One region of the Echinicola vietnamensis DSM 17526 genome, then DNA from elsewhere that is predicted to be linked to it. Evidence: riboswitches for the same ligand, from Rfam matches in the RefSeq annotation. Region 1 holds a riboswitch; each other region holds the start of a gene.
What was found. A riboswitch is a leader RNA that binds a small molecule or an ion and turns the genes downstream of it on or off. The one in region 1 is predicted to bind S-adenosylmethionine.
Positions count from the first base shown of each region.

Region 2: it holds a riboswitch for S-adenosylmethionine, as region 1 does, so the genes downstream of both, metX (homoserine O-acetyltransferase MetX) here and ECHVI_RS17705 (homocysteine S-methyltransferase family protein) in region 1, are expected to answer to the same signal.
Region 3: it holds a riboswitch for S-adenosylmethionine, as region 1 does, so the genes downstream of both, ECHVI_RS12045 (hypothetical protein) here and ECHVI_RS17705 (homocysteine S-methyltransferase family protein) in region 1, are expected to answer to the same signal.
Region 4: it holds a riboswitch for S-adenosylmethionine, as region 1 does, so the genes downstream of both, ECHVI_RS11130 (O-succinylhomoserine sulfhydrylase) here and ECHVI_RS17705 (homocysteine S-methyltransferase family protein) in region 1, are expected to answer to the same signal.

Region 1 covers NC_019904.1:4,322,322-4,326,724, forward strand. Annotated here, with positions in the region: gene metH (methionine synthase) at 1-1,932, opposite strand, end outside; gene ECHVI_RS17705 (homocysteine S-methyltransferase family protein) at 1,938-2,981, opposite strand; SAM riboswitch class I at 3,045-3,146, opposite strand; gene ECHVI_RS17710 (hypothetical protein) at 3,241-4,403, opposite strand, start outside.
Region 2 covers NC_019904.1:3,885,767-3,890,169, forward strand. Annotated here, with positions in the region: gene ECHVI_RS15985 (VOC family protein) at 15-404, opposite strand; gene ECHVI_RS15990 (homoserine dehydrogenase) at 478-1,704, opposite strand; gene metX (homoserine O-acetyltransferase MetX) at 1,697-2,752, opposite strand; SAM riboswitch class I at 2,977-3,086, opposite strand; gene ECHVI_RS16000 (hypothetical protein) at 3,414-4,403, opposite strand, start outside.
Region 3 covers NC_019904.1:2,927,252-2,931,654, forward strand. Annotated here, with positions in the region: gene argS (arginine--tRNA ligase) at 1-849, opposite strand, end outside; gene ECHVI_RS12040 (arginase) at 913-1,863, opposite strand; SAM riboswitch class I at 2,345-2,456, shown strand; gene ECHVI_RS12045 (hypothetical protein) at 2,578-3,069, shown strand; gene ECHVI_RS23665 (hypothetical protein) at 3,579-3,746, shown strand; gene ECHVI_RS12055 (efflux transporter outer membrane subunit) at 3,834-4,403, opposite strand, start outside.
Region 4 covers NC_019904.1:2,705,150-2,709,552, reverse strand. Annotated here, with positions in the region: gene ECHVI_RS11145 (DUF5995 family protein) at 1-431, shown strand, start outside; gene ECHVI_RS11140 (DUF4407 domain-containing protein) at 465-1,601, opposite strand; gene ECHVI_RS11135 (GDSL-type esterase/lipase family protein) at 1,997-2,617, shown strand; SAM riboswitch class I at 2,699-2,807, shown strand; gene ECHVI_RS11130 (O-succinylhomoserine sulfhydrylase) at 2,939-4,114, shown strand; gene ECHVI_RS11125 (beta-N-acetylhexosaminidase) at 4,284-4,403, opposite strand, start outside.

The DNA of each region.
Region 1 (4,403 bases):
CTGGACGCCGACCACTTCGTCCTTTAGGATTTTCGGATATTTACCGGACAGCATCCAAGTACTGAAAAATGGTGTCCAATCAATATAGTTACGTAAGGTTTTAATGTCCAGATCAAGAATCGTCCGACCTAATTTGGCGGGTTTTGTGGGAGCGTAATGATCCCAATCTATCACGACTGGATTGGCTTTTGCCTCCTCATATGTAGCCAATTTCTTGGCTTCTTGCTTGGCTTGATGGGATTCTCGAAGTTCCGCATAGGTAGCCTTGATCTGCTCATGGTACGCGTCTCTAGTGTCTTCGCTGATCGCTTCCCCTGCCACAGGCACCGACTTGGAAGCATCCAGAACATGAACCACCGTGCCGCTGTATACCGGGTCTATCTTCACGGCCGTATGAATTCTACTCGTCGTAGCTCCACCGATCAAAAGCGGAATTTTCAGCCCTTGTCTTTCCATCTCTGAAGCCACATTCACCATTTCATCCAAGGAAGGTGTAATCAATCCGCTCAGCCCGATAATATCCACATCCTGCTTAATGGCTTCATCTATGATCGTCTGCGCATCCACCATCACGCCAAGATCGATAATCTGGTAGCTGTTACAAGCCAATACTACACCAACAATATTCTTTCCGATATCGTGAACATCACCCTTTACCGTAGCCAGCAGCACTTTTTTGATGGAACTCTTTTCTTCGTTAAAGTCAGCATCTCCTGCTTTCGGCATAAAGGGTTCCAAGTAAGCCACCGCTTTTTTCATCACCCGGGCAGATTTTACCACTTGGGGCAAAAACATCTTTCCGGACCCAAAGAGATCCCCCACGACGTTCATGCCATCCATCAACGGCCCTTCGATTACCTTCAAGGGACTTTTTAGATGTTGACGAGCTTCTTCCGCATCACTTTCGATATGGTCGATGATGCCTTTCACCAAGGAATGTTCGATCCTCTTTTCTACTGACTCTGCACGCCAAGCTTCACTGGCCACTTCTTTTTTGCCGCTTGACTTGACGGTCTCTGCAAAATCCAACAACCGTTCGGTAGCATCATCCCTCCTGTCCCAAAGCACATCTTCCACATGCTCCAGCAGGTCCTTTGGAATATCGTCGTACACTTCCAACATGGTGGGATTAACAATTCCCATATCCATACCATGCTGAATGGCATGATATAAAAATGCAGCATGCATGGCCTCACGGACAGGGTTGTTTCCCCTAAACGAAAAGCTGACATTGCTGACGCCTCCGCTGACTTTCGCCCCAGGGAGGTTTTCTTTTATCCATTTTGTGGCTTTGAAGAAATCTATGGCGTTGCTTCGGTGCTCCTCCATTCCGGTAGCTACCGGAAAGATATTGGGATCGAAGATAATATCATTAGGATTAAACTTCACCGTTTCCACAAGGATATCATAGCTCCGTTTGCAAATGTCCACGCGTCGCTGATAAGTGTCCGCTTGGCCATCTTCGTCAAAGGCCATGACCACCACGGCTGCACCAAACTTCTTGATGGTTTTGGCTTGGTGGATAAATTCGTCCTCGCCATTTTTCAAACTGATGGAGTTGACGATTCCCTTTCCTTGGATACATTTTAGCCCCGCTAAAATAATATTCCACTTGGAACTGTCCACCACAATAGGAATCCTACTGATCTCTGGTTCGGAAGCAATCAGGTTAAGGTACTTCACCATGGCTGCCTCACCATCCAGCATCCCTTCATCCATGCAGACATCCAATACTTGTGCTCCGCCCCTCACTTGGTCCAAAGCCACTTCCAAAGCTTCATCAAATTGGCCGTTCAAGATCAAACGGGCAAACTTCTTGGAACCTGTCACATTGGTCCGTTCACCGATATTGACAAAGTTCAACTCCGGTGTAAACACCAATGGTTCCAGCCCGGATAATTTGAGCTGGTTATGTTTAGTCTTCTTATCCATTCCCACTATTCTTCTTCTAATGTATACGCTAGTTTTCTGGGTTTGTATTTTTTACTGACGTCTCCTATCACTCGAATATGCTCAGGAGTGGTCCCACAGCAACCACCCAGGATATTGATCAAGCCATCTTTCAGAAATTCTTCCACCTGATCGGCCATTTCTTGGGCGGTTTGGTCATACTGGCCAAACTCATTGGGCAGCCCGGCATTTGGATAGGCACTGACGTAAAACGGTGCATTTTCTGCCAACACTTTCAGATAAGGTCTTAACTCTTTTGCCCCCAATGCACAATTCAGCCCAATGCTCATCAAAGGTACATGAGAAACTGAAATGAGGAAAGCCTCCGTGGTCTGTCCACTGAGTGTCCTGCCAGAAGCATCCGTAATGGTTCCTGAAATCATGATGGGGATCCCTCCTTCCTCTGGAGAAAGGGGTAGTCCTTTTTCCTCAAAAACCTCTTGGATGGCAAACAATGCCGCTTTGGCATTCAAGGTATCAAATATCGTTTCTACCAAGAGAATATCAACTCCCCCATCCAGTAATCCCCTAACCTGCTCGGCATAGGCCTCGGAGAGCTGATCAAAATTAATGGCACGGTACCCAGGGTCATTGACATCTGGGGAAATCGAAGCCGTCCTGTTTGTAGGCCCGATAGCACCGGCCACAAAGCGGGGCTGATCGGGAGTTTTTTCACTGTATGAAAGGGCCGCTTCCCTGGCGATTCTTGCGGATTCCACATTGAGCTCATAGGCCAATTGCGAAAGATCGTAATCCTCCTGTGCAATGGAAGTACTGCTAAAGGTATTCGTTTCTATGATATCTGCTCCAGCCTCCAAATATGTATCGTGGATGTCCCGAATGATCTTCGGTCTGCTAAGTGACAGTAAATCATTGTTGCCCTTTAGGGCCTTGGGGTGATTGGCCAATTCAGGTGTCCTGAAATCCTCTTCTTCAAGCGTATAACGCTGAATCATGGTACCCATCGCACCATCGAGTATCAAGATCTTTTTGTCTACTTGTTGAAGTAATATGTCGGTTCGTGTATTCATGCCCTCATTAATAGTAAGAAAAGCTGTATCGAGCAAAGAACCGATAGAAAAGCAATAATCTACCGCTCATCTTTTCCTGACAAGCTCAGGATGGGAGTTAGCACCTTGTCTGATCAGGTTGCTAAGACGTCATAGGGCCCTTCCCTCGGTCTTTCTCGATAAGCAATTCCAAAGTTAACATGAATTAGTGGAAAAAAATTACATTCTACCCATTTTATTTTGATAATATCGGTTTCAGTAAGCACTCCGTAAATATCAATCAGGGCCTGATTCCTACTCCCACCTGCAAATAGGGATTGGACATGTATTGAGACATGCTGACTGCTCCTAACTCATAGCTTCCAAGTGGAATTTCTACTCCTCCGTATACCGAAGCCACTAAGGCAACCTTAGATCTTTTGGCAAGGGGGAAAACCCTACTTAAATAAATTTCAGGTTTAGCCATCATTCCACCATTTCGCAATTCACCATCATAGTCCGGAAGATCAATTAAATCAGGAAAATCCAGCTTTCGCTTATGGATCAAGCTGTACCGTACATTACCATAGCCCAAGCCGCCCAACGCGCCCACTTCCCAATTATAAATATCGATCAGTTTGGCACCCAAGTTCCCATATATCCTTAAGCTGCTAAGGCTTTGGTCATAATCTTGATTTGCCTCACCAGACATATTTAGATTATATAAATCTATTCCGTACAGAAACCCTCTGTTTTCCCCTAAAAGCTTTAAACCTAAGTTTTTGGGAATTCCTTTTAGGGGTTTGTAGCCATTATTCTTAAGGTGAGCATTAAGGTCATTTGGCTTGGTAAAGTGCGCACCATAAATTAAGTGTATGCCTAAAGATGCATCCCGGTAGAAATAATTTTTCTCAGGAAGGCTGATGCCAGCACCCAACCGGACAAAAGCACCGCTTTGCAAATTGTCAAATGTCAATCCATTTAAGTTCCAGGAATCTTCGAAGGGATTAAAAGAATAGCCAACTTTGGCGATCATGCTAATGACTTCTTCACTGGGTAAAATATTGAGGTCATAGCCCAGTTCAAAACCAATTTCCGTCAAAAAACCACCCATAAACTGACTGCCCTTGTTGATGTCATTCCTTCTCAGGATAAATCCATGAGCGGGATCGGCCAAAAACTGGTCCAGGTTTTCCCCTTCCCGCTCTTCAAGCATTTCCACATTCAAATAGCCCATGCCGATAGACATGTAATGAATCAGGTGAAATTTCCCTTCTTCGGTAAAGCTATAGCCGAAATTGATAAAAGCCCTAGTCGTACGGTAATCCAACGCATAATCGTAAAATGGCGTCTCCACACCGTTATTTTGATAGAGCTCGGCTCCAATGATAAAGTCGTTAAACCGTGTTTGATAACTAAGGCCATAGGAATTATAACTGTTTGGCATGGGGGGCTGACCATGAT
Region 2 (4,403 bases), 440 kb from region 1:
ATATTGCTTGATCCCTACTCCCAAATTCCCTTCGGGACGATTTCCAAGACATGCCCAAAGGGATCTTCAAAATAGCAGCTTTCCAATCCGTCTTTCCACTCTTGTTCGTGGGTGATGATGATGCCTTGCTCGATCAAGGCTGCTTTGCTTTCGGGATAAGCACTGGCTTCTACCTCAAAGGCAATGTGTTGTTTGCCATGGGCAAAATGGGGCGGCAGCACTTGTTCGTTTTGGGTAGTTTCCGGGACAAAGCACAGCAGGACGGAGGTGCCACACCTGAAAAAAATATGCCGGCCTTTCTCCTTGGAAATCACCGGCATCTTAAGTTTTTTATGATAGAAATCTTCTGCCTGATCCAGGTCAGGGATATAAAGACACGTTTCTTTTATTTGTGAAAATTCCATAACGTGAAGATAACCAAAACGATGGGATTTTCATCAACCACATCCTGATGCAAAGCCTTATCGCATTAAGGGATTAACCTAAATGGACATTTTCCAGCTTTTGGATGCTGTCAAGGATGCGTTCTTGACGGACGGAGCCGTTAAGTGCGATTATGGAAACGTTATTGGCTTCTATGGCAGGAAGGTGTTTGATTAGATCTTCTGTAGCGAGCGTGCAGATCGACCAGTACCGTTCTTGGGCCTGATGGATGGTGGCTTGCCCGATCAGTGGGGCCAGCGCATCAGCAGTGTCAGCACTGACGATGACTTCCAAGGATGCGGTGAGCGGTTTTTCGCGCTTGATTTTCGCTCCTTGCAGTTTGTCATAGCTATAGGCGTAGCCTTTTATGGCTTTGGTCAGGTCCGCATAAACGGAAGCGCCCGTGGGCAGACTGCCTGCACCTTTTCCTTGAAAAAACTGCTCACCCAAATTGTGGGAAGTGACTTTTGCTGCATTGTATTCATTTTCTACCAAGAACAATGGATCACTTTCTCCCACCAAAGCGGGGAGGATATACATGCTCAATCCGTCTTGGCTCCTTTGTACCGTGGCGATCAGCTTGATCTTCAGGCCAAGGGACTTGGCCAAGGCCACATCCTCTGCATGAACATGCTGTACCCCAATGGTCAGGATTTCATTTTCAGGAATGTACCTTCCAAAGGCATGGAGGCTAAGGATGGTCAATTTGCTGCTGACATCGCTTCCATTAATGTCCAAGGTAGGATCTGCTTCGGCAAAGCCTTTTTCCTGTGCCAGCTTTACGGCATCCGACAGGCTGAGGTCATCCTGGAACAACCGGGAAAGGATGTAGTTTGACGAACCGTTGAGGATGCCTTGGAGCTTGCTGATGTGATCACCCGCAAAATGGCAATCGAGGCACGTGATGATCGGAATGCCTGCGGCGGCAGAGGCTTCATAGAGAAGACTGCCTCCATAGCTTTTCTCCAATTCCAGTAGCTCAGGAAGGTGGGCGGCAAGCATCTTTTTATTGGCAGAGATGACCTTCTTTCCTGATTTCAACAGGCTGCTGACATAATCATAGGCCTGAATGGGATCAGAGATCAGCTCTATTCCAATGTCATGCGGGGTGTTTAAAATGTCCTTTGGGTCAAAGGATAATTGGAGCGAATGGGGCCTTTCTTTATTCTTATTTTGTACGACAATCGTTTCGGGCAGAAGCGATGGGCGGTCATTTTTAGCGATTTCATAATAGCCTTGTCCGACCACTCCAAAGCCAAACAGTCCAATGCGGTTAGTCATTGTTTTCCAAGTAAAAAGATGTTAGAATATAATTTAATTGTTCGTTTTCTACCAAAAAGGCATCATGTCCATAGATGGAAGAAATCTCTCTGTAGGTGCCGTTAGGGACATTTTTGCTGATAAACTGGGACTCTTCTTTGGTAAACAGCAAATCGGTATTGATGCCGATAGAGAGCACTTTTGCTTTGATTGCTGACAGGGCTTTGGCGGTTCCTCCTCTGCCTCTGCCCAGGTCATGGCTGTCCATGGCTTTGGTGAGTACCCAGTAGGAGAGGGCATTGAAGCGGTTGGAAAGCTTTTGACCTTGGTAGCGCAAATACGAACTTACCCGAAAGTGATCCGTTTTTTCTTCTGTTTCAGCTTGGCTGGCATGAAAGATATCTTGGTGCCGGTAGCTGAGCATTCCGATGGCACGAGCTGCTTCCAAGCCTTTTTTGCCGGCGTCCGGTGAGTTCTGTCCCCAGGTGCTATCGGATTCTATGGCCATTCTTTGGGCTTCATTAAAGCCAATGGTCCACGGGGAAGTCTTGGCATTGGAAGCGACAATGATGGTCTTTTTCACTTGCTCCTGTAGGTTATATGACCATTCCAAGGCGACTTGTCCACCAAGCGAGCCCCCGATGATGGTGTCAATTTGCTGGATACCCAAATGTTGCCGCAACCGGTCAAAGGCCTTGGCCATGTCCCGGGTGGAGAGGTTTGGGAAATCGTAATAATACGGTTTGCCGGTTTTGGGATTATCGCTAAGGGGCTGGGTAGAGCCATAGCAAGATCCTAGCAGGTTAGCACAGACAATAAAATATTTGGTAGGGTCAAAAAACTTGTCTTCTCCCACGAGACCACTCCACCATTCGTGTACATTGGCGTCGCCGGTAAGCGCATGCAAGATCCAGATGACATTGTCTTTTTTAGGCGTCAAATGCCCTTGAGTGGTATAGCTAATCTCAAATCCTGGTAGTGATTCTCCTGATTCGAGATTTAATTCCTCTTCACAGTGGAATGTTTCCTGTGTCATATCGGTAATCAGATACGGTGATGTTAGATTCATTTTACTCTTTGTTTAGCGTTGACTTCGGCCAACTGGGATCATCAAGAATGGGAATAAAAGCAAGTAAAGACGCCCGAAACGGGCAAAATAGGAGGGTGCTTAGTTGCACATGCACATTCGTTGATGCAAGGCACTTTCCCTTTGGATAAAAATTAATTCGATGATGCTTTGTGTGTGAAGTTGTATTGCTGTGTGTATCCTTTTTATAAAATTCATTGTTTAAGAATTTATATTTCCAAATGCGGATATTCACATTCGGCAGGAATTGGCACCTTGGATTTTCCAGGTTGCCAGAGGGTCTACGAGCCTGTCTCTCACCTCTTCTGTATAAATCCTTGTACTTTTAAAAAGTAAAGGATAGCACAAAGTAACAATCCAATTTTTGAATTTGCAAGTATTCGAAAAAGAGTTTTTTAAAAATTAAAGCGATCATAAAACCCTATAAAATCGATAGAGAATACTGTTTTTAGGTTTCTGGCTCAAAGGATATACCGAAAAGCGTAATTAGAAGGGGTGTTGAGCCGAAAGGTATCGAAAGCGTTTTGCAAGGTATAAAAAAAGGTGGCTGAGGACATCAGCACACCTTTAGAAGTAGTAGAGTAAGTAGTTTCTTAATATTGTTTGACCTGCGATCAAATCGCGTATGGATTAGGTGATGGGTTTAATCTTCATAGTAATAAACGGCAGATGCACCTGCTACGTCTTGGCTAAAGGCTGGTGAAGGGTTGCCGTTGGTGGAGAAGTAATCATATACCAATACTCTACCGCCTCCATTTGCTCTTTCGGCGACGAAGATCATTTTGCTGTCTTCGCTGTAGGCCACATCTACTGGATTGCCCAACATGGTGTTGTTACCTTCTATCCGGGCCTGCGCAGCCATAGCAATAGTTCCTCCGTCTGTGGTGCCGTTTAGGGTACTGGTGAAGTCAGTAATGATCACCAAGCCACCGTCACTGTCTGAAGAGGCATCACCAATGTCGGTGAGGACCATCAGGTCATCTTCCATGGAATAGGTCAACCCGTGTGTTCTGCCCAGACCTTCGATGGTCACACGCTTATCGGGGCTGATCATGCCGTCTGTATTGGCCATGAAGTTGTTGAACACTGCCAAGTCAGCGGTTTTGTCCACGACGGCATAGAGCGTATTGCCCTCTAGGTGAATGCCCCAAAGTGCAAAGTCCACTTCATAAGTGTTTTGTAGCGTGAAGCCGTTGTTGGTTTTCTGATAGACATATAAGCTGCTTTGGTTGCCATTTGCCTCTACAGGTGACTCTGCCACGACGACCATATCATTCATGACGGCTATTTCGCGTCCACTGACAAAAGTCCCCGATCCGGATAGTCCCAAAGAAATGGACAGGCCGTTATCCATCTTGGCCGCCATGATATCAGCATAAACATTCAGGGAATTGTCTGATCGAACCAACTGGATGATTTCGTCATTTTTATCATCGTAGTAGATGCCGTCAGCATCCGCTCCTGCTGAAGCAAAGGTACTGCTGCTGACATCGGATGACGAGAAATCCATGACCGTGATCATGCCGCTGGTATTGCTGGAAACAAATAACGATGCCACATCGTTTTCGGGCATGTCCATGTCCTCATCATTGTCACAGGCAAAAAAGCCAAATGCGGGTAGTACAATGAGTGT
Region 3 (4,403 bases), 1.4 Mb from region 1:
GAGGTAGGTGTCTGACTCATAGTAAAACTTGTCAAAGCTCACTCCCATTTTTTTATAGGTGGCATCAAACCCTTCATACACCCAACTGTTCATCGTTTTCCAAAGGGTTACCGTTTCTTCATCGCCAGCTTCCCACTTGCGCAGCATTTCCTGAGCTTCTAGCATAAGTGGAGCCTGCTTTTTGGCGTCTTCTTCGGATAGGCCCTTTTCGATGAGTTCGTTGATTTGTTTTTTATAGGCTTTGTCAAAAAGCACATAATACTTGCCTGCCAAATGGTCACCTTTGAACCCGCCGGACGTTGGGGTTTCGCCATTGCCAAAGTGGAGGTAGGCCACCATGGATTTGCAGATGTGGATCCCCCGGTCGTTGACAAGGTTTGCCTTGATGACCTCATAGCCGTTGGCTGCAAGGATTTCCGAAACCGAAAAACCTAGGAAATTGTTTCTAAGGTGACCCAGATGAAGGGGCTTGTTGGTGTTGGGGGAGCTAAACTCCACCATGACTTTTTGGTTTTTTGGGGGCAACTGGCCGAGCTGCTCGTTTTGGTAGAGCGTTTGGAAAACAGCCATCCAGGACTGTTCATTGACAGAAATGTTCAAGAAACCTTTTACGACATTAAAAGCACTTACGGCCTCGCAGTTTTCCACCAAGTATTGCCCGATTTTGTCTCCACTGTCCTCGGGTTTCATTTTGGTGTATTTAAGGAATGGAAAAAGTACGAAGGTATAATTGCCTTCAAACTCCTTACGGGTAGGTTGTAAGGAGAGGGACTCAGGGGTTACCTGATGATCAAATGCTTTTGAAAAACCTTCGCTAATGGCTTTCAGTATCTGTTCTTGAATCGTCATGCTTTTGTTAAAGTTTGATCGCATTTTTGACCCCTAGTGGATCAATTGCATATTTTTTAGCTTCTAAAAGTTGCTGACCAATGATTTGGTGGTGGATTCCAGTACTTCAAAGGCGTTTTGGGCCATGATGTTTTCAGAATCCAACGTAGGGTTAACCTCTACAATTTCCCAACAGCAAACTCTTTTGTCTTTTATCAATTCCATGTTCAATTTTAAGGCTTCTTGCACCGTCAAACCATCGGGAACTGGTGTTCCTGTACCTACGGAAATGGAACTGTCCATGCTGTCTACATCGAAGGAAATATAAATCTGCTCACAATCTTTCAAAATGGCCAAAGCCTCTTCCGAAATTTGAGTTATTCCCTTTTGACGGACTTCTTGGGTGGTGAAGTTACGTATGCCGTGCTTTTCGATCAGCTTGTTTTCAGGTTCTTCCGTGTCTCTTACAGCAATGTAGACAATGTCCGACGCCTTGATCTTTGGGAAATCCCCGCCGATTTTTTTGATCTTTTCCCAGTATTCGATTTCTTCCGCAGATGGATCCTGTTGCCGGTTTTCAAGATTGTCTTCTTGAAGGCACATACCCAAGGGCATGCCGTGCATATTCCCTGAAGGACTCGTGTAGGGGCTGTGGATGTCAGCATGGGCGTCGATCCATATCACCCCAAGGCGCTTTTCCGGATTGGCAGCCTTGATTCCCATGATGGTCCCTGCAGCGGTAGAGTGATCCCCCGCCAGGACAATTGGGAATTTCTTTTCCTCACGGAGTGCTTTTATCGTATCGTGCACATTTCCCAGCACCTCATGCACCCCGTCAATGTACTTGGCATGCGGATAGGGGTTGTTTTTCCATAGGTAATTGTTGGCATCTGGCACATTGATGGGGTCAAACCGGGTAAAGAAATCCGATTTTTTACCCAAGCTCGCCACCTTTAGCGCGTCAATTCCCAAGCTGGCCCCTCTAGTGCCTGCGGCAAGTTCAGACCGTACTTCTACAAGCTTGATGTTTCTCATAATGGGTAAATCTCTAGTTCGTTATATTGGGCAAATCAGTTATTTGGATCAATTGCCACAAAAGTAGTCAAAAATGTGCATTTATGGGAGAAGGGAGGTGTGAAAGGTGAGGCGGTTTTGTACAATAAGACAAATCGTCCAGTTTCCCGTACGTGATCATGCGTTTATGATGGTAATAATGATGTTCTTTTCGCTGATTTTACCCGTTACTTTCACTAATAAGTGAAGGTTAAGCTTGAACGGCTATTGATAATAGTAAGGTATCTAGATCTATTGGTTTTCAGTGGGATAGTGTTGTAAATTTATACGTGAAGAGAGCGGAGGTATACACCGTTTGGCCTCTTTTCAAGGGGAGTTAAAGTGAGGAAATTAGGGGAAAGAAAATAATTCCCTACAAATTCTATAGGGAAATTAGTTTTTGTAAAAAATTGTCGTACCTTTGAAACAGTTATTAGCGAAAAGCGCCGAAAGCTTGGTAGCTGATTTATAAAGAATAGGGGAGAGAACAGGCTCGAAGAACCTATAGCAACCTATCCCTCTCAACAAAGAAAAGGTGCTAAATCCTGCCGAAATCATTTGAGGACCTATAAATGTGAAAACCATGAGACAAGCAATGCGAATGCGGAAACCGATGAAAGCCCCCAAAGGGTGTTGTTGCAGATAGTAGCAAACCCTCAGAAAAATCAACTAATAACGATCTTAACTAAAGAAACCATGACAGCAATAGCTTCTAACCATAGCATTTCCACTCAAAACAATCATATCTTCAGCTTTCAGTCCGTCATCAGGAACAAAACCACGGACCAAAAGTCCTTAAGTGCTTATGAGTGGCTTTCAGAAAATGAATTTGTCCAATTGGAAGGCCAAGGTACTTTTGGCTTTCACAACTTTGAAGCGGCCAATAAGCAGTTTCAAGCGATCTACTTCACCCTCAAAGGGGATTTGGCCGCACACTATGCATTCTTCAGGGGAATCGTACTGGCTGGACAACCTAAAGAGGTCTATTTGGAAAACATTCATGAAAACAGAAGTTTCACATTGAAGTTTTACAAGAAGAATGAAGCGGTAGCCAAAGAGTACTTGGAGAAGATTTTTAGAATCGTCAACGATGAAATCAGGTTCAAACAAGTGCTACGAAAAGTGCTCATCAATCAGGAAAAGCACCGCTTGGAAGAAAAGTTGCTCTTTAATGAACTGAGCCATTAAGGTACAATAATAAACCATCACTAATAACCATATTAAAACACCTCCGAAGTATTTTTCGAGGTGTTTTTTTTGTTGGCCCAATTGAGGGGTATGGAAACGGTTCGTGCAGATAAGGAGGAAACGCTGATAGCATGATCACCAAGCAGCATACCCAAAGCCTTAGCAGTATTCTATCATCATTACTGAGGGCAAGGCCCTTGATAAACCTTAAATTAGCCACAGATAAAATGGATGAACCCAGATTTGCAATGGTGCCAGCATCTTATCTGTGTTTATCAGCGTTCATCCGTGGCAAAATGGAAACCAACAGTGGAAAGGAAAATGATAAGCCATAGGAATAGGTTGCTCCCAATTTTTCGGCTTGATCCCCAACAAGGCTCCATGGTACAATTCAATTGTAACTTCCAATGAGTGCAGGTTACAGCATTTACTTGGCACCTTTGTGGCGGATTATGTATCCCTGGTTTTACCGTTAAGAAAATGGCAGTTTACAAAAGTAAAGGATGGGAATGACAGGTTTCATGCTGCCCCTTTACCCCGAGTTCCCGCCGCGGGCTTCCCATGATGAAGTCCTGTCAAGGGCAGCTTTTGCCCATTTGGTACTTATTCCACCTTTGACGAAGGTGAAAAAAGAAGGAGCAAGTGACTACCTGCTCCCTAAATGGTATCCTGCCTAAAGTAAAGTTCCATAGGAAGGGGCAAGGTAAAAATGCATTAGCCTTGGATTATTCTCCACGAATGACCGCTAAGCCCCATTTGGTCCGTTATTTCCATCCCCCTCCGAGGCTTCGGTACAGTTCGATGTTGGCGATGGCCAATTGGGTTTTTAACCTTACCAGCTCCATTTGGTTTTCCAAGGCATCTTCTTGGGCATTGATGATTTCCAAGTAACTCGCAAATCCACTCTGGAAGAGCAGGAATGCATCCTTAATGCCCTTGTTGGTGACTTGAAGCCTGTCTTCGACGATATTATGGGCTTCTTGCAGCTTTTCGATCGTTACCAAGGCATTAGAAACTTCCCCTACAGCACCAATGATGGTCTCTTTAAAGTCCAATTGCGCAATTTCTCTTTTATTAAGGGCAATTAAATGGTTGGTTTTTAACTTGCGATTTTGAAAAATCGGTTGGAAAATGGCCCCGTTCAGCAGCGCAAAACCCGCTCCCATAGGGTCAAGGAAATGCTCGATTTGATAGGAGTTGAGGCCTACTCCGCCGCTAATGGTCAAAGAGGGGTATTTCATGGCCTGAGTAACCCCGACATTGGCGTTACTTATGATCAGGTTATATTCCGATGCGGCAATATCCGGCCTGTTTTGGATTAGTTCCAGCGGTAC
Region 4 (4,403 bases), 1.6 Mb from region 1:
TGACCATGGGAGGTGGACAGTTAGAAGACATAAAAGAAGACTTTGACAAAATAAACATCATTTTAGCCAGCATGGTCGACGGTGTCAAAACCAATCTTTCCATCATCTCACCTTTATTTGGTTTTTTGATTCAATTGGCAGATGGGAAAGATGAACTCCTGCTTAATTTCAGCATCCAAATTGCCAGGGACGGAGCATGGGAATTTGCTCAGGAATACCGCATTGCCCCAGACACCAACCAATGCCTTTCGGTCCGCGATCAAGCCATCTACCGGATAGGAGACAAAATCGCCAACCCCGGGAAATTATTTGGCTGGGTAGTATTTATCATTAACCTGACTGAATGGAAATCCATCCCGCAAGTGATGGATCGACTTGAAGGCATCGCACGAAAGTCCACTCCAAACAACCTGCGGACGGCCAATTTATAAACGCAAAAGAGGGGGCATGGCCCCTTTGTCCTCCTAACCTTCTACACCCTGCTCCATCTCTCCGAGTCTTCTTTCCAAAAGCTCCATCTCCGCTCTGGTAATCAGCTCATCACGGTGGAGCTTCTTTTGGATTTTAGCTGCGGTCTCAGAACTTATCGTTTTGTCAAACACCTCTACTCTCCGCGTACTCTCTTCCTCGTTTTTGTATTTCCTTTCTTTGGCATACACACTTACCGCACTTTCAGATTGGTCCAGCACCTCATCATACGGCCCTTTTCCAGCCATTAATTTCACCATAACCGGAGCCGCTTCCATCGCCACAAAAAGTAACATGATAAAAATATTGGCCCAATATACCGCTTGACTCTCCGAGGTCAACTGCGACAAGGCATGGATTCGCGCGGCTAAACCATCATATTGATCAATAGCCGCTTGCTGTTGCTCAAACACTTCCTGCTTTCGCGCCATTACCGCTGCCATTTCCCGCTCATGTTCATCAATTTTCACCCAATTCCTTTCCTGCAATTGCTCCAAATCACGCTGGGCCGCATCCAATTGCTGCTCTTTCTTTTCGGCGTTAACCCCCAGTCCCACAATGCCCGTAGTTCCCGGTGTTTTCACTCCGAAACGTTCGGCATCATACTCCTCTTGGAGCTGGTCGCGGAATGCTGCTTTTGCGGCAATTTCATCTCGCAATTGTTCGTTTTCAGTCTTCAAGCGGGCAATTTCAGGATAAGCCATTTCCAAATTATCCTTTGCCTCCTGCATCTCCAGCACCTTCTGCTCACTTACTTTTTGATCAATCTCCTTTTCAAAAATCTTCAACTCCAAAGGCTTGGAAATCACCAAGGCCAAAAAAACAGCAAGCAAAAGACGTGGAAAGGCCAGTTTCCATTCGGCCCAAAAACGTTCCTTTTTTCGCATACTCGAAACGATAAAACGATCCAAGTTAAATATCATAACACCCCACACTGCTCCAAAAGCCACTGCCCAGTACCAACTTTCAAAAACCGTATACAGCGCATACCCTGCGGACAATGCGGCGAGCACTCCTGTAAAGAACACCGTCCCACCGATTCCTACATATTTATTAGTCTCGGTGGGACATTTCTTTAGAATGGCAATATTGGCCCCACTGCAAAACCAAAAGAATGCTTTCATTTTCTCCATGGACACTAGATTTCATTTGATAATTCCCTTCACCTTTGCTCAAAAAACGAGCAACTCTTCAATGAAATTACCGGCCACAGGGTGTATCCCATAATTAAAGTGACGAAATCGGCCAATCCTGCCACCAATCAATGGTATTTTGGGTCAAAAAAAACTTTACTGCAACCCACATAACGTGTAAAAGGCGCTGCCCAAAAAACGAACAAGTCCTTCATGTGTACGGAAATGTGTTCAGAAATGAAAACTTACAGCACACCACTTTCAGTTTACCTACCATTTCTCCTTTTCCAATATTTTTAGTTATTTACATCACAAACCATCAAAGAAACCATCCCATTAAAATGACCATCTCACGTTCCCATCTCCGATTCCTTTGCGTTTTATGCAGCTTACTAATGACAGGACTCATTCAGACAGCTTTCGCCCAGGATAATCCCGTTAAATTTCAAGAAGAAGTCGATCAGATCGTTTCTGACACCCCAGTTCCACCTGGCGACATTTACCTTTTTACGGGAAGTTCCAGTGTAAGAATGTGGAAAGACATCGGCAGCTATTTTCCAGAAGTCACCGTGGTCAACACGGGTTTTGGCGGATCACAGACATTTGAATTACTTCATTATGCCCAAGAACTGATCATCCGGTACCACCCGCACAAAGTGTTTATCTATGAAGGGGACAATGACCTGGCAAGTGGCAAAACGCCTGTAGCCATCCTGAAGACCATGCAAAAATTAGTGGGTAAGCTGCAGGCGGAACTTCCTGAAACAGAAATCGTCCTGATCAGCCCAAAACCGAGCCCTTCCAGGTGGCAGTTGAAAGAAGAATACGAAACCTTAAACCGTCTTTTAGAGGTGTATGCAGACAAAACCGGAGGGGTATCCTACGTCAATGTCTGGGACGTCGCCCTTAACAGTGAAGGAAAACCAAAGCCTGAGCTATTCCTGCAGGACAGCCTGCACATGACCAAACTCGGCTACGACGGCTGGGCAGAGATGCTTGCCCCGCACATTCCTTAATCGCTCATCTTGCCTACTGAAAAGCCAAATAGTTTGGAAAATCAACTGTGCTGATGTTACTTTGCATGACTTCAGGAAACTGATTTATACAGAAGAGGCGAGAGACCAGGCTCTGCGACCCTCTGGCAACCATTCGAGACAGCGAAAAGGTGCCAATACCTGCCCAAAAAAATTGAGGGAACTATAAATTAGACATTATGACCAATCTACCTTTTCACCGCTTTTTTCTCATCCCTTACCGGATTTCATTGGCCTATGCCATGCAGCTTCTCTATTGTTACGCAAAATCATTGAATCAAAAACTGAAAGATATTAAATACCATGTCCAATAAGCATTTTGAAACGGAAGCCGTCAGGATTGCGTCTTCCAAATCCAACCAACGGGAACATTCTGCACCCATTTACATGACCTCCAGCTTTACATTTGACAGTGCCGAGGAAGCACGGCAGATGTTTGCTGAGGAAATCCCCGGAAACATTTATTCCCGCTATGCCAACCCCAACAGCTCCGATCTGATCGAAAAAGTATGTGCAGTGGAAGGCACAGAGGACGGCATCGCCACGGCATCCGGAATGGCGGCAATGTTTGGCAGCATGGCCTCTCTTCTTGAGCAAGGTGACCATATCCTCGCATCCAGGTCCCTGTTTGGTTCTACCCACCAGCTGCTGACAAGGGTATTTCCGAAATGGGGCATTACGTCTACGTATGGAGATATTTCAGATATCGAAAACTGGGACAAGCTCGTAAAGCCCAACACCAAGATGCTGTTTATCGAAACCCCTTCGAACCCTGGCCTGGAAGTAATCGACTTGGAGTGGATCGGGAAATTTGCCAAAGCCCATAACTTGATCCTTGTGGTGGACAATTGCTTTGCGACGCCTTACCTCCAGCAGCCTGCCAAATGGGGAGCAGACATTGTGGCCCACAGCGCCACGAAATATATTGACGGTCAAGGCCGTGTTTTGGGCGGACTGATCCTTGGTAAGCAAGAATTGATCAAGGAAGTGCAGTTCTTCACCCGTCACACAGGCCCATCGATTTCTCCTTTCAATGCCTGGATCCTTTCACGAAGCATGGAAACACTCGCCATCAGAATGGAAAGACACTGCGCCAATGCCTTGGCAGTAGCCTCTTATTTCCAGGACAACAAGGAGCTAGAGTTTGTAAAATACCCTTTCCTAAAAAGCCATCCGCAACATGACCTTGCTAAGAAGCAAATGAAACATGGTGGCGGCATTGTCACGCTCACCCTGAAAGGCGGAATCGAGCGGGCGCAGCGGTTTATTGATGAGTTGCAAATGATCACCGTCACGGCCAACTTGGGAGATACCCGAAGTATCATCACCCACCCTGCCTCCACTACGCACAGCAAACTAACGGAAGAAGAACGGCAGCGTGTAGGAATTCTGCCAGGCTTGATCAGGCTTTCTGCCGGACTGGAACACCACGACGACATCATTGCCGACATCGAAAGGGCTTTGGAAAGATCAAAATAAGGTTTTCAGCCTACCTGTCCTGGGAAACTTTCTGCATAAAAAGTCAACCCATCATGAAAACACAACCTGTTTTCATGTGAGAAACATCAGTGAAGCGAAGCAGTTAAAAACTACTTCGCTTTTTTTTAACCAAAATAAAAGCCAGTGTTCATCACTGGCCTTTAGTTTATTACTCTGCTATTTCCTTTTCTTTTAACAAGGGCGAGGCATAATAATCTACCTCCAATGCCTCCAGCCTTTCAGTATGCTGGCGCAATCGATCCTTGTAACTATCCCAATTACGCTTGTC